Regions from separate parts of the Microbacterium azadirachtae genome, predicted to be linked through region 1. Evidence: predicted binding sites of a transcription regulator. Region 1 holds the regulator's gene; the other holds the start of a gene.
The links. The regulator HrcA, encoded in region 1, represses chaperone genes, less so after heat shock. The targets are predictions, from matches to a motif close to TTNGCACTCGNNNNNNNCGAGTGCNAA.
Positions count from the first base shown of each region.

Region 2: a site for HrcA is predicted at 3,603-3,629, ahead of groES (co-chaperone GroES). Genes of this name have one in related genera too.

Region 1 is NZ_CP099706.1:1,598,401-1,604,864, reverse strand. Features, by position in the region: gene NFX31_RS07575 (PhoH family protein) at 1-904, opposite strand, end outside; gene NFX31_RS07570 (HIT domain-containing protein) at 957-1,304, opposite strand; gene NFX31_RS07565 (16S rRNA (uracil(1498)-N(3))-methyltransferase) at 1,344-2,072, opposite strand; gene dnaJ (molecular chaperone DnaJ) at 2,077-3,183, opposite strand; gene hrcA (heat-inducible transcriptional repressor HrcA) at 3,230-4,264, opposite strand; gene NFX31_RS07550 (carboxylesterase/lipase family protein) at 4,363-5,802, shown strand; gene hemW (radical SAM family heme chaperone HemW) at 5,830-6,464, opposite strand, start outside.
Region 2 is NZ_CP099706.1:2,797,024-2,803,487, forward strand. Features, by position in the region: gene NFX31_RS13260 (MFS transporter) at 1-393, shown strand, start outside; gene guaB (IMP dehydrogenase) at 546-2,048, opposite strand; gene rarD (EamA family transporter RarD) at 2,151-3,107, opposite strand; gene groES (co-chaperone GroES) at 3,227-3,523, opposite strand; gene NFX31_RS13280 (class I SAM-dependent methyltransferase) at 3,733-4,938, shown strand; gene NFX31_RS13285 (hypothetical protein) at 4,967-6,136, opposite strand; gene NFX31_RS13290 (hypothetical protein) at 6,141-6,464, opposite strand, start outside.

The DNA of each region.
Region 1 (6,464 bases):
GCTCGTCGTATTCGGTGTACGCGTCCACGATCCTGCCGACCAGCGAGTGACGCACGACGTCGTCGCTGGTGAGCCGGGAGAAGTGGATGTCGTCGATGTCCTTCAGCACGCGGGTGACCACCCGCAGGCCCGACGCGCCCGTCGGCAGGTCGATCTGGGTGATGTCGCCCGTGACGACCATGCGCGTGCCGAAGCCGAGGCGGGTGAGGAACATCTTCATCTGCTCGGGAGTGGTGTTCTGCGCCTCGTCCAGCACCACGAAGGAGTCGTTGAGGGTGCGTCCGCGCATGTACGCGAGGGGCGCGACCTCGATCGTGCCGCTCGCCATGAGACGGGGCACGATCTCCGGATCCATCATCTCGTTGAGCGCGTCGTAGAGCGGACGCAGGTACGGGTCGATCTTGTCGGTCAGGGTGCCCGGCAGGAAGCCGAGCCGCTCCCCCGCCTCGACCGCCGGACGGGTCAGGATGATCCGCTCGACCTCCTTGCGCTGCAGCGCCTGGACGGCCTTCGCCATCGCGAGATACGTCTTGCCGGTTCCGGCGGGGCCGATGCCGAACACGATCGTGTTCTCGTCGATCGCGTCGACGTACTCCTTCTGGCCGAGGGTCTTGGGGCGGATGACGCGACCTCGGGTCGAGAGGATCGCCTCGCCGAGCACCTCGCTCGGGCGCACCCCCTCCCGCTCGAGCATGCGCGCGGACTGCGCGACGTCGCTCGGGTGCAGCGAATGCCCGGTGCGGGTCAGTTCGATGAGCTCGTCGACGAGCTTCTGCGCCGCGCGGACGGCCGCGGGGGCGCCGGTCAGGGTGACCTCGTTGCCGCGCACCAGCACGTCGACCTCGGGGTGCTCCTTCTCGAGCATGCGCAGGAGGCGGTCCTGCGGACCGAGCAGCTGCACCATCGCGACGCCGTCCACCTCGATGCGTGCGGTGGTGATCGATTCGGCCGTTTCGTCAGAAGCCAACGAGCTTGTTCTCCCCGAGGTTGCCGAGCACATGGGCGTGCACGTGGAAGACGGATTGCGCGACGCTCGCGCCGTTGTTGAAGATCAGCCGGTACTCACCGTTGGCGTGGTCGTCGGCGATCCGCTTGGCCGCGGCGACGAGCTTCGCCAGCAGGCCGGGATCCCCGGCGGCCAGCTCGGTGACGTCGCGGTACTGCTCGGACTTGGGGATCACGAGCACGTGCAGCGGCGCCTGCGGGTTGATGTCGCGGATCGCGAAGACGTCGTCGGTCTCCAGCAGGATCTCGCCGGGGATCTCCCCGTCCAGGATGCGGGTGAAGATCGAGGGTTCGCTCATGGGCTCAGTCTATCCGCGCGATGTCGCGGGACGGCGGACCTACCAGCGGCCCCGCGCCACGTTCAGCACCGCGATCGCGGCGGGGCCGGCCGTCGAGGTGCGCAGCACGGTGTCGCCGAGCAGCACGCGCTCCGCGCCCGCCGCCACGAGTCGCTCCACCTCTTCAGGCGCGATGCCTCCCTCGGGGCCGACGACGAGCACGACGTCGCGCTCGTCCGGTGCGATCGCCGAGAGCCGGACGGTCGCCGTCGGATCCAGGATCAGCACGCGCTGGGCCCCGGCGCGTCGCACGAGGTCGGCGGTGCCCTCGACCGCGGCGACCTCGGGGATCCACGACCGGTGCGCCTGCTTCGCCGCCTCGCGCACGATCGTCGCCCAGCGCTCGCGCCCCTTGGCCGCCTTCGCGCCCTCCCAGCGGGAGACGCTGCGGACCGCCTGCCACGGCACGATCTCATCCACGCCGAGCTCGCACGCCGCCTGCACGGCGAGCTCGTCGCGGTCGCCCTTCGCGAGCGCCTGCACCAGCACGATCCGCGGATCCGGTCGCGGGTCTTCGCGACGCGCCACCACGCGCACCTCGACGAGCGACGGCGCCGCGGAGGCGACCTCCCCCTCGAGCCAGACACCCGCGCCGTCGCCGAGGGTGATCGGCTCGCCGACCCGCACCCGGCGCACCACGGCGGCGTGCTTGGCCTCGGCGCCGGTGAGCGAGACGACGGATCCGGCCGTCGCCCCGGTCGCCTCAGGCGTCACGAAGTGCAGCGCCATGGCGTCAGCCGCGGAACCGGTCGCGCAGCTTGGAGAACAGCCCCTGGTGGAACTCGGCCAGCTTCGGCTCGGGAGCCTTGGTGCGCTTGGCGAAGTCCTCGATGAGCTGCCGCTGCTTGTGGTCGAGCTTCGTGGGCGTCAGCACCTGCACGCCGACCCGCAGGTCGCCGCGCTGGCTGCCGCGCAAGGGCGTGATGCCCCGGCCCTTGATCGTCAGCACATCGCCGGACTGGAGTCCCTGGCGGATCTCGAGCTCCACCGGGCCGTCGAGTGACTCGATCGTCGTCGTGGTGCCCAGGATGGCGTCGCTCATCGCGACCTCGAGGGTCGCCAGCAGGTCGTCGCCCTCGCGGCTGAAGCGCGGGTGCGGCGTGACCGTGACCTCGACGTACAGGTCTCCGTTCGGGCCGCCCGCACGCCCGACCTCGCCGGATCCGGGCAGCTGCAGGCGCAGACCCGTCTCGACGCCGGCGGGGATGTCGAGCCCGACCGTCCGGCGCGAACGCACCCGGCCCTGTCCGTTGCAGGTCTGGCACGGGAACGGGATCGTGGTTCCGAAGCCCTCGCACGAGCCGCACGGCGCGGTCGTGATGACGTTGCCGAGCAGGCTGCGCACCTGCTGCTGCACGTGACCGGATCCGCCGCAGATGTCGCAGGTGACGGGCGAGGTGCCCTCCGCGCAGCAGGATCCCTGGCACGTCTCGCAGAGCACGGCCGTGTCGACCTCGATGTCCCGGTGCACGCCGAACACGACGTCGGCGAGGTCCAGGGTCACGCGGACGAGGGCGTCCTGGCCGCGCTCCCGACGCGACCGGGGACGCGCTGCACGCGCCCCGCCGCCCCCGAAGAAGGTCTCGAAGATGTCGCCGAAGCCTCCGAACCCGCCGAAGCCGCCGTTGCCGTTCTGGTCGCCGCCCATGTCGTAGCGGCGCCGGGAGTCGGCGTCGCTGAGGACGTCGTAGGCGTGCGTCACGAGCTTGAACCGCTCCGCCGCCTCCTCGCTCGGGTTCACGTCGGGGTGCAGCTGCCGCGCGAGCCGCCGGTACGCCTTCTTGATCTCGTCCTCGCTCGCATCGCGCGAGACGCCGAGGACCTCGTAGTGATCCGTCACCATCGCCTTTCCGGGCCGCCTGCGGCGGCGTGTGTTCTGCGGCCGATCAGCGGCCGGACTCGTCTTCTTCGAGCAGCCGCGACAGGTAGCGGGCCACGGCCCGTGCCGCCGCGAGGTTGCTCTGATAGTCCATCCGGGTGGGGCCCATCACGCCGACGCGTGCGGTCCCCGAGTGGGTGAGATAGTCGCTCGCCACGATGGAGGCCTCGCCGAGGCCGAACGCGGCGTTCTCGGTGCCGATGCTCGCGGCGAGCCCGTGCTCGTCGACGCGCATCTCGCTCATGAGCCGCAGCAGCGTCACCTGCTCCTCGATCGCCTCGAGGAGCGGATGGATGCTCCCGCGGAAGTCGTGCTCGCGACGGGCCAGCGTCGCGGCGCCCGCCATCACCAGGCGCTCCTGCCGGAACTCGGCGAGCTCCTCGGCGACCGCCCGCAGCAGCGCCGCCCTCGCGGCGTCGACGCGCGGCCCGAACGCGGTCTCGCCCGCGTCCTGGACGCGTTCCGCGCCGCGCCGCACCGAGCGGCCGGTGAGGAGCTCGGTGACGCCGGCGCGCAGCAGTCCGACCTCGGACTCGTCGAGCTCGACCGGCAGGGGCACGATCCGCTGGGACACTCCGCCCGCATCCGTGACCAGCACGATGAGCAGGCGGTTGGGGGCGAGAGCGACGAGCTCCACGTGCGTGACGTGCGCGCGGGCGAAGGACGGATACTGCGCGAGCGCGACCTGACCGGTGAGGCGGGTGAGGACCCGGACCGTGCGCACCATGAGGTCGTCGAGGTCGGCAGGATCGGCGAGGAAGGCCGTGATCGCGCTGCGCTGGGCGGCCGAGAGCGGCCGCACCTGCGCGAGATGGTCGACGAACACGCGATAGCCCTTGTCGGTGGGCACGCGCCCCGACGAGGTGTGCGGCGCGGCGATGAGCTCCTCGTCTTCGAGCTGCGCCATGTCGTTGCGGATCGTCGCCGCGGACACGCCGAACGCATGGCGCTCGACGATCGACTTGCTGCCCACCGGCTCGTTCGTCTCGACGTAGTCCTCGACGATGGCGCGGAGCACCTGGAGTCCGCGTTCTGAGACCATCGCTCCTCCTCACCGCTGGCACTCGTACGTCCTGAGTGCCAATCCTATCCTGTCGACCCGGGTGCAGGCCGAGACACGACACTCCCTAGGATGTGCCCATGGATCACGAGGCCGTCCGCACCAGGATCTCCGCCGGCGAACTCGTCGGTCGCCGCAGCGACGGGATCGACCGCTATCTGGGCATCCCCTACGCGGCGGCGCCGTCGGGTCTTCGACGCTTCCGCGCCCCGGAGCCACCCGAGGCCTGGGCGCGCCCGCGCGAGGCCGTCGCCTTCGGGCCCACCGCCCCGCAGCTGCCCTACACCGGTGCGACGGCCGAGATCCTCGGGACCGTCCGCATCGACGGCGACGAGATCCTCACCGCGAACGTCTGGTCGCCCGCCGGGGCGACCGGGGCGCCCGTGGTGCTGTGGATCCACGGCGGCGCGCTCGAGCGCGGCACCGCGGCCCTCTCGCTCTACGACGGCACGAGCTTCGCGCGGGACGGCATCGTGTTCGTCAGCATCAACTACCGGCTGGGCTCCGAGGGATTCTCGGTGCTCGACGACGCCCCGCGCAACCTCGGCCTGCAGGACGCGGTCGCCGCGCTGCACTGGGTGCGCGCGGAGATCGCCGCCTTCGGCGGGGATCCCGACCGGATCACCCTCATGGGGGAATCCGCCGGCGGGGCCCTCGTCGCCGCCCTGCTCGCCAGGGAGGACACCCGGGCGCTCGTCCGGGGCGGGATCGTGCAGTCCGGACCGCTGCAGGCGCAGACCGCGAAGCGCGGCGGCAGGGTGACGCGCCGCCTCGCGAAGCTCCTCGAGGTCGCCCCGACCCGCGCCGCGTTCTCCGCGCTCACGCCGGAGGCCTTGCTCGACGCGCGCCGGACCCAGTCCGCGGGCTCCTCGCCGCTCGGCGGCGCTCCCGGCTTCCAACTCATCCTCGACCAGGACTCGCTGCCGCGCTCGCCGCAGGAGGCGCTCGCCGACGCGGACGTGCCCCTCCTGATCGGCACCAACACGGACGAATACCGGCTGTGGTTCCCGCCGGCGGCGCTCGACGCGATCCGCCCGTCCCAGCTGCTGCTGGCCCGGCTCGCCTTGCGGATCCGGGCGGCGGCCGTCCGCGCCGTTCGCGCGGACCACCCCGGCGCGAGCACGGGCGAGGTGTTCGGCCAGCTCGCGACGGACCTGCTGCTGCGCGCCCCGGCGACGCGGGTGGCGCGTGCGCGCAGGGCGCCGACGTTCCTGTACGAGTTCTCGTGGCCGAGCCCGGTGCGCGACCTGCGCGCGGCGCACGCGCTGGAGATCCCGTTCGTGTTCGACGGGCTCGCGGATCCGGAGACGGCGAAGATCGCGGGCACGACCCCGCCGCAGCGGCTCGCCACGGCGATGCACGCGGCCTGGGTGCGATTCATCCGCGACGGGGATCCGGGCTGGCCCGCGTTCGATGCGCAGCGCACGACGGCGCTGTTCGACGGGCTCGGCGACGGCCCGATCGTCGGCCCGCAGCGGCGCACCGCCGCGGTGGATCTGCTTCCGGCCGAGAGGGGCTGACGGCGTCGCCGCCCGCGCGGGACGGCGTCAGTCGGTCAGGGCGCGCACCACCGCGTCGGCGAGCAGGCGTCCCCGCCGCGTGAGCACGAGGGTGCCGCGCAGCGCAGCGCCGGCATCGACCAGGCCGTCGGCGATCAGGCCCGCGACCCTGGTCCGCGCGTCGGCCGCGAGCGCGTCGAGCGGGAGCCCCTCGGCCATCCGCGAGCGCAGCAGGATCCGTTCGAGCTGTGCGGCCTCCGCGTCGGGGCGCTCGGTGCCGGCCGCCGGCGACTCGCCCATCGCGAGGCGCTGCGCATACGCCGCGGGATGCTTGACGTTCCACCACCGCAGTCCGGCGACGTGGCTGTGCGCCCCGGGCCCGAAGCCCCACCAGTCGGTGCCGCGCCAGTACGCCATGTTGTGCCGCGACCGCTGATCCCACTCCCCCGGAGCAGCGCCCGTCACGGCGCGTCGCGCCCAGTTGCTCACCTCGTACCAGTCGAACCCCGCGTCCGCCAGCACGGCGTCGGCGAGCTCGTACATGTCGGCCTGCAGGTCGTCGTCGGGGGCGGGCACCTCGCCGCGGCGGATCTGGCGCGCGAGCTTGGTGCCGTCCTCGATGATGAGCGCGTAGGCGGAGATGTGATCCGGATCCAGGTCGACGGCGGTCGTGAGCGACGCAC
Region 2 (6,464 bases), 1.2 Mb from region 1:
CTCTCCGTCGACGTGCCATATGCGGCCCTGGTGACGCCGTTCATCCTCGCCGGCGTCGGCATGGGGCTCGTGTTCGCCCCGTCCGCGACCGCGCTGCTGGCCACCCTCGGCCTCGTCGACCACGCCAAGGCGTCCGGGGTGAACTCCACCCTGCGCGAGCTCGGCGTGGCCCTCGGCACGGCCGTGATGACCGCGGTCTTCGTGGGCGCCGGCGGGCAGCTGCTGCCCGACCACTACGTCGACGCCGCGCGCCCGGCCGTGTTCACCGGCGCCGCGGTGCTTCTCGTCGCCACCCTCATCGCCCTGCGGCTGCCGGCCGGCACCGGCGGGCACACGGACGGCGAGCCCGTCGCCGGTGCGACGACCGCAGCTCCCGAGCCCGTCTCAGCCTGAGAGCTGGTCCCCCGGGTCCCCCGGCTCGCTGGTCGCGGATTGCGGCCTCGGACACCGCAAACCCGCAGACGGCGTCCAGCGAGCAGTCGGGGATCCCGGCGACGACGAAGGCCTCGGATCCGAACGGGATCCGAGGCCTTCCGCGTCGTCGGTCAGCGCTTGTAGTTGGGCGCCTCGACCACGATCTGCACGTCGTGCGGGTGCGACTCCTTGAGGCCCGCCGCCGTGATGCGCACGAACTTGCCGCGGTTCTTCAGCTCCTCGATCGTGCGCGCGCCGACGTAGAACATCGACTGGCGCAGCCCGCCGACCAGCTGGTACGCGACCGCGGAGAGCGGTCCGCGGTAGGGCACCTGGCCCTCGATGCCCTCGGGGATCAGCTTGTCGTCGCTGGGCACGTCGGCCTGGAAGTAGCGGTCCTTCGAGTAGGAGGTCTGCTTGCCGCGGGTCTGCATCGCGCCGAGCGAGCCCATGCCGCGATACAGCTTGAACTGCTTGCCGCCCTGGAAGACGATCTCCCCCGGCGACTCCTCGGTGCCCGCGAGCAGGGATCCGAGCATCACGGCGTCGGCGCCGGCGACGAGCGCCTTGGCGATGTCACCGGAGTACTGCAGACCGCCGTCGGCGATCACCGGGATGCCGGCGGGACGCGCGGCGAGGGAGGCCTCGTACACGGCCGTCACCTGCGGAACGCCGACACCGGCGACGATGCGAGTGGTGCAGATCGAGCCGGGGCCGACGCCCACCTTGACGGCGTCGACGCCCGCGTCGACGAGCGCCTGCGCACCCTCGCGGGTCGCGACGTTGCCGCCGATGACGTCGATGTGGTCGAAGGAGGGATCCGCCTTGAGCCGCTTGACGAGGTCGATCACGCCCTGCGACTGGCCGTTGGCAGTGTCGACGACGAGCACGTCCACGCCCTTGTCGCGCAGCGCCTCGGCGCGCTCCCAGGCGTCGCCGAAGAAGCCGATCGCCGCACCCACGCGCAGGCGACCCTGCTCGTCCTTGGTAGCGAGAGGGTACTTCTCGCTCTTGTCGAAGTCCTTGATGGTGATGAGGCCCGCGAGCTTGCCGTCCTCATCGATGAGCGGCAGCTTCTCGACGCGGTGCTTGGCGAACAGCTCGATGACCTTCTCGGCCGGAACCCCCACCGGGGCGGTCACGAGGCCCTCGCTGGTCATCACGTCGCGCGCGAGCGTGGTCTGCTTGGCGGATCCGGAGATGAAGCGCATGTCGCGGTTCGTGACGATGCCCACCAGGCGTCCGTCGGGGTCGACCACGGGCAGGCCGGAGATGCGGTACTTGGCGCACATCGCGTCGACCTCGGCGATCGTCGCCTCGGGGGTCGTGGTGATCGGATCCGTGATCATGCCCGACTCGCTGCGCTTGACGCGGTCGACCTGCGCGGCCTGATCGGCGATCGAGAGGTTGCGGTGCAGGATGCCCAGGCCGCCCTCGCGCGCCATGGCGATGGCCATGCGCGCCTCGGTGACGGTGTCCATGGCGCTGGAGAGCAGGGGCGTGGCGACCGAGATGCGGCGCGTCACGCGGGACGACGTGTCCGCCTCGCTCGGGATCACGTCCGTATGCCCCGGAAGGAGCAGGACGTCATCATAGGTCAATCCGACAAAACCGAACGGGTCGTGCTGCTCCATGGGTTGCGGGGCTCCTCTTTCTCGCGCGCGTGTATCGATTCTAAACGCCGCGGGAGAGGCGGTATTCCCAGGAACGGCGCCGTCGGGCGCCGTGCTCGCGCGTCAGGGCACAGGGATCGAATCGGTCCCCGGGTGCGTCTCGTCGGCCGACCCGCGACCGGACCGCAGCCGCCGGGCCGCAAGGCCGAGGTCGATGAGGAACACGGCGATCGCCACCCAGACGATCGCGAACCCGATCCACCTCTCGATCGGCATCGGCTCGTGCATCACGAGCACGCCGACGAGGAACTGCATGATCGGGGTGATGAACTGGATCATCCCGATCACGGTCAGCCCGATCCGGCGCGTGCCCGCCGCGAACAGCAGCAGCGGCACAGCGGTGGCGACGCCCGCGAAGGCGAGCAGACCCGCGTGCAGCGGACCGTGCTGCCCCATCGTGATGCCGGTGGTGAGGCCCACGGCGATCAGCTGCACGACCGCGACGGGCAGCAGCCAGAACGACTCCAGAGTGAGGCCGCTGAGCGCGTCGACGGACGGCCCGATCTTCTTCTTGACCAGCCCGTAGATCCCGAAGGAGGCGGTGAGCGAGAGCGCGATCCAGGGGAACGTGCCATGCGCGAACACGATCACGAGCACGGCGACCGTGGCGATGCCGATCGCCACCCACTGCAGCCGGCGCAGCCTCTCCTTCAACACGAAGACGCCCAGCAGCATGGTGCCGATCGGGTTGATGAAGTATCCGAGGCTCGTCTCGACGATCTCGCCGTTCAGCGTCGCGAGGACGAACACCTGCCAGTTGATGTAGATCAGCACGCCGGCGAGCGCGGTGAGGGCCAAAAGCCGCGGTTGGCGGACGACGGCGAGCAGCGGCTTCCATCCTCGGGTGACGGCGAGCAGGATCACGCAGAACACGAGGGACAGGGCGACCCGCCACGCCACGAGCTCCCAGGGTCCGGTGGGGGCGAGCAGCAGGAAGTAGAGCGGCAGCACGCCCCAGAGCAGGTAGGCGCCGATCGCGAAGGCGACGCCGGCGGTCTGGGTGCTGCGGGTCGTGGTCACCGGTCAACCCTATTGCCCGTCCTGCCACCGCCTCCGCGTTCGAACGGATCCGGATCGCCGGGGACGACGAAGGCCCGGATGCGCAGGGGCATCCGGGCCTTCGATACGTCAGTGCGAGCTCAGCGCACCACGACGGCGAGCACGTCGCGCGCCGAGAGCACGAGGTACTCCTCGACGCCGAACTTCACCTCGGTGCCGCCGTACTTGCTGTAGAGCACGCGGTCGCCGACGTTGACGTCGAGCGGCACGCGGTTGCCGTTGTCGTCGATGCGGCCGGGGCCCACGGCCACGACCTCGCCCTCCTGGGGCTTCTCCTTCGCGGTGTCGGGGATGACCAGGCCACTCGCGGTGGTCTGCTCGGCCTCGACCTGCTTGATGACGATGCGGTCCTCGAGCGGCTTGATGGAAACCGACACGGTCTACCTCTTTCTTGACGGTTCAAGACTTCGTTAGCACCCTCAACCCGAGAGTGCTAACGCCAGTCTAGGCGCAACGCTGGCACTCATGCAATCAGAGTGCCAGTCGATGTCCTCTGACCGGCCGTGGTCCCGCAGCCAGGGAGGGCGGGATCCATCCGCTCCGGATCCGACCGCCGCGGGGCCGCGACGTCGATAGCCTGGACCGTGTGGACATGAGCGAACTGCGAACCCTGCTGACGCCCGAGGCTCTGCGGGCGGTCGACGTGCTCGGCGAGGTCGCGTCCACCGACGCCGCGGCGAGCGCGGTGCTGCGGCTGCGGGCGGAGGGGCACTCCCCCGAGTTCGTGAGCGCCGTGGTGGGGCAGGCCCGCCTGCGCACCAAGGCGGCGGCGAAGTTCGGCGAGTTCGCGCAGCGGATGCTGTTCACCCGCGCCGGCCTGGAGCAGGCCACCCGGCTCGGCGTCGCCGCCCGGCACGCGGGCCGCATGCGCGCTGCCGGCGTGACCCGCGTCTCGGATCTCGGCTGCGGTATCGGCGGGGACGCGCTCGCGTTCGCCGGCGCCGGGCTCACGGTGACCGCGGTCGACGCCGACGAGGTCACCGCCGCTCTCGCCGCCTACAACCTCGCCCCGTTCGGATCCGACGCCGAGGTGCGGCACGGGCTCGCGCAGGACCACGCGCCGGAGGGGACGGACACAGGGGCGGGGACCGAGGCGGTGTGGCTGGATCCGGCCCGGCGCACCGCGGGCCACGCCGAGACCCGCCGCGTCTCGGCGGACGACTACTCCCCCTCGCTGGACTGGGCGTTCGCGCTCGCCGGCCGTGTTCCGACCGGCATCAAGCTCGGCCCGGCGCACGACCGCGAGGCGATCCCCGCGGACGTCGAGGCGCAGTGGGTCAGCGCCGACGGCGACGTCGTCGAGCTCGTGCTGTGGTCGGGCAGGCTGGCCCGCGAGGACGTGCGCCGGGCCGCGCTCGTGATCCGGGGCGATCGCGCGTTCGAGCTGACGGCGGCCGCCGACGCCGAGGACGCCGACGTGCGCCCGCTCGGCGCCTACGTGCACGAGCCCGACGGAGCGGTGATCCGCGCCCGCCTCATCGGCGACCTGGCCCGCGGCATCGACGCCGGCATGCTGGATCCGCACATCGCCTATCTCACCTCCGATGCGCCGGCGGAGAGCCCTTTCGCGTCGTCGTTCCGCGTCCGCGAGGTGCTGCCGGTGAATCCGAAGACCATCGCCGCCTCGCTGAAGAAGGCCGGCATCGGGCGACTCGAGATCAAGAAGCGCGGCGTCGATGTGGATCCGGCGGCGTTCCGCAAGAAGCTGAACCTGCGCGGCTCTGGGGAGGCGACCCTCATCCTGGTGCGCATCGGCGACAAGCGTCACGCGATCCTCGCCGACCGCGTCTGATCACCCTGCCGGCGGGCCGAGGACGACGCTATCCGCCCATCTCGTCCGGCGCAGGCGGGCTGGGCGCGCGCTGAGGGAACAGGCCGGAGGCCTGTTCCGTGATCACGATGTACCCCGCCGATGAAACCGGGTTCCACATCTCGATCCGGGCGCGGGGGCGGTCTCCGGAAGCGCGCAGATCGAGGCTCAGCATCGGCTCGTCGTCGCCGGACTGCGGATCCAGGCCGAGCGGCGCCGCGGTCGGATCGGCACAGCTGCTGCGCAGCGCAGGGTCCTCGACGACCAGGCACTGCTCGTTCTGCGTCGTGTAGCCCATCCACACGATCAGCCCTCGCCAGCGGGCCGCGAGGGCCACGTGCGCGAAGCCCTGCTCCCTGCGGATCCGCTCTGCGGCCAGCCCCTCGGCGTCCGTGAGACCGCGGTCGCTCTGCGTGAAGTACTCCATCCTCTGCAGCGCTCCGATCGGCACGCCGTTCGCCGAGATGAGGACGTACCCGGCATAGGTCACCAGCGCGCGGGAGCGGTCCGCGGACACGTTCGTCGGCGCCGAGATCGCCTGCAGCGGCTGGCTCTGCAGTGCGTTCGCCGGCCGGCAGTCGCTCTCCATCGGCCTCGGCGCAGGCGGGGGCGCGACATCGATGATCAGGCAGCGCACCTCGCCGCGCGCGCTCGTCGCCGTCCACAGCAGGGCGTCGCCCTGGCGTGCCAGCAGCAGGAGGGATCCGGGGTCGAATTCGTCGTTGGCGGCGAGCACGGCGTCCCGGCGGGCACCCTCGCCGTCCCTCAGCGCGAGCCCGCCGACCGGCGGACGCGGGATACCCCATCCGATCAGCAGACCGATGAGGAGCAGCGCCGCAGCGGTGCCGACGAGGACGCGCGGGCGCGTCCCGCGAACCGTGGCGAACCGGGCGCGGAACCGGGAGAGGACCGGCCGTCCGCCGTCTCCCTCCGACTCCGGAGCCGGCGGCACCGCGGACGGCAGTTCCGCGTCCTGCCGTTCCGGCTCGGGAAGGGCGGCGACCGCGTCATGCTCGGCGCCCGGGGCCTCTGCCGCGCGCTCGGGGGCCGGAGACGGCAGCGCCGACCGCCGCAGCTCGGACAGGCGCGCGGCCTCGACCTCGCTCAGACCGGACCCGTCCCGTGCGAACGCACGACGCTCGAGTTCGCGGCGCTCGTCCTCGCGGGCCGGATCCGTCATGCGGCTATCCGAGCCAGCCGAACCGGTACGCGGCCCAGAGCAGCCAGCCCGCGCTGTAGAGGGTGGCGAGGATTCCGAGCGCGAGAGCCCAGACCGACATGCTGCGGCTCTCCCCCGGGCGGCGCAGCGACATGATCGCCGCCGCCACCGACACGATCGCGACGGGGATCCCCCAGCCCACGAACAGCGACGCGAACAGCGCCACGATCGCCGACAGCAGCGCCCAGGGCGCCAGCCTCGGCTCGGACGCGGGGTGCGCCGGGAGCTCGGTCCCGTCGGTGGGGTGCCAGTGCTCCTCGTGCACCGTCTCGCCGTCGCGCTCGAGCTC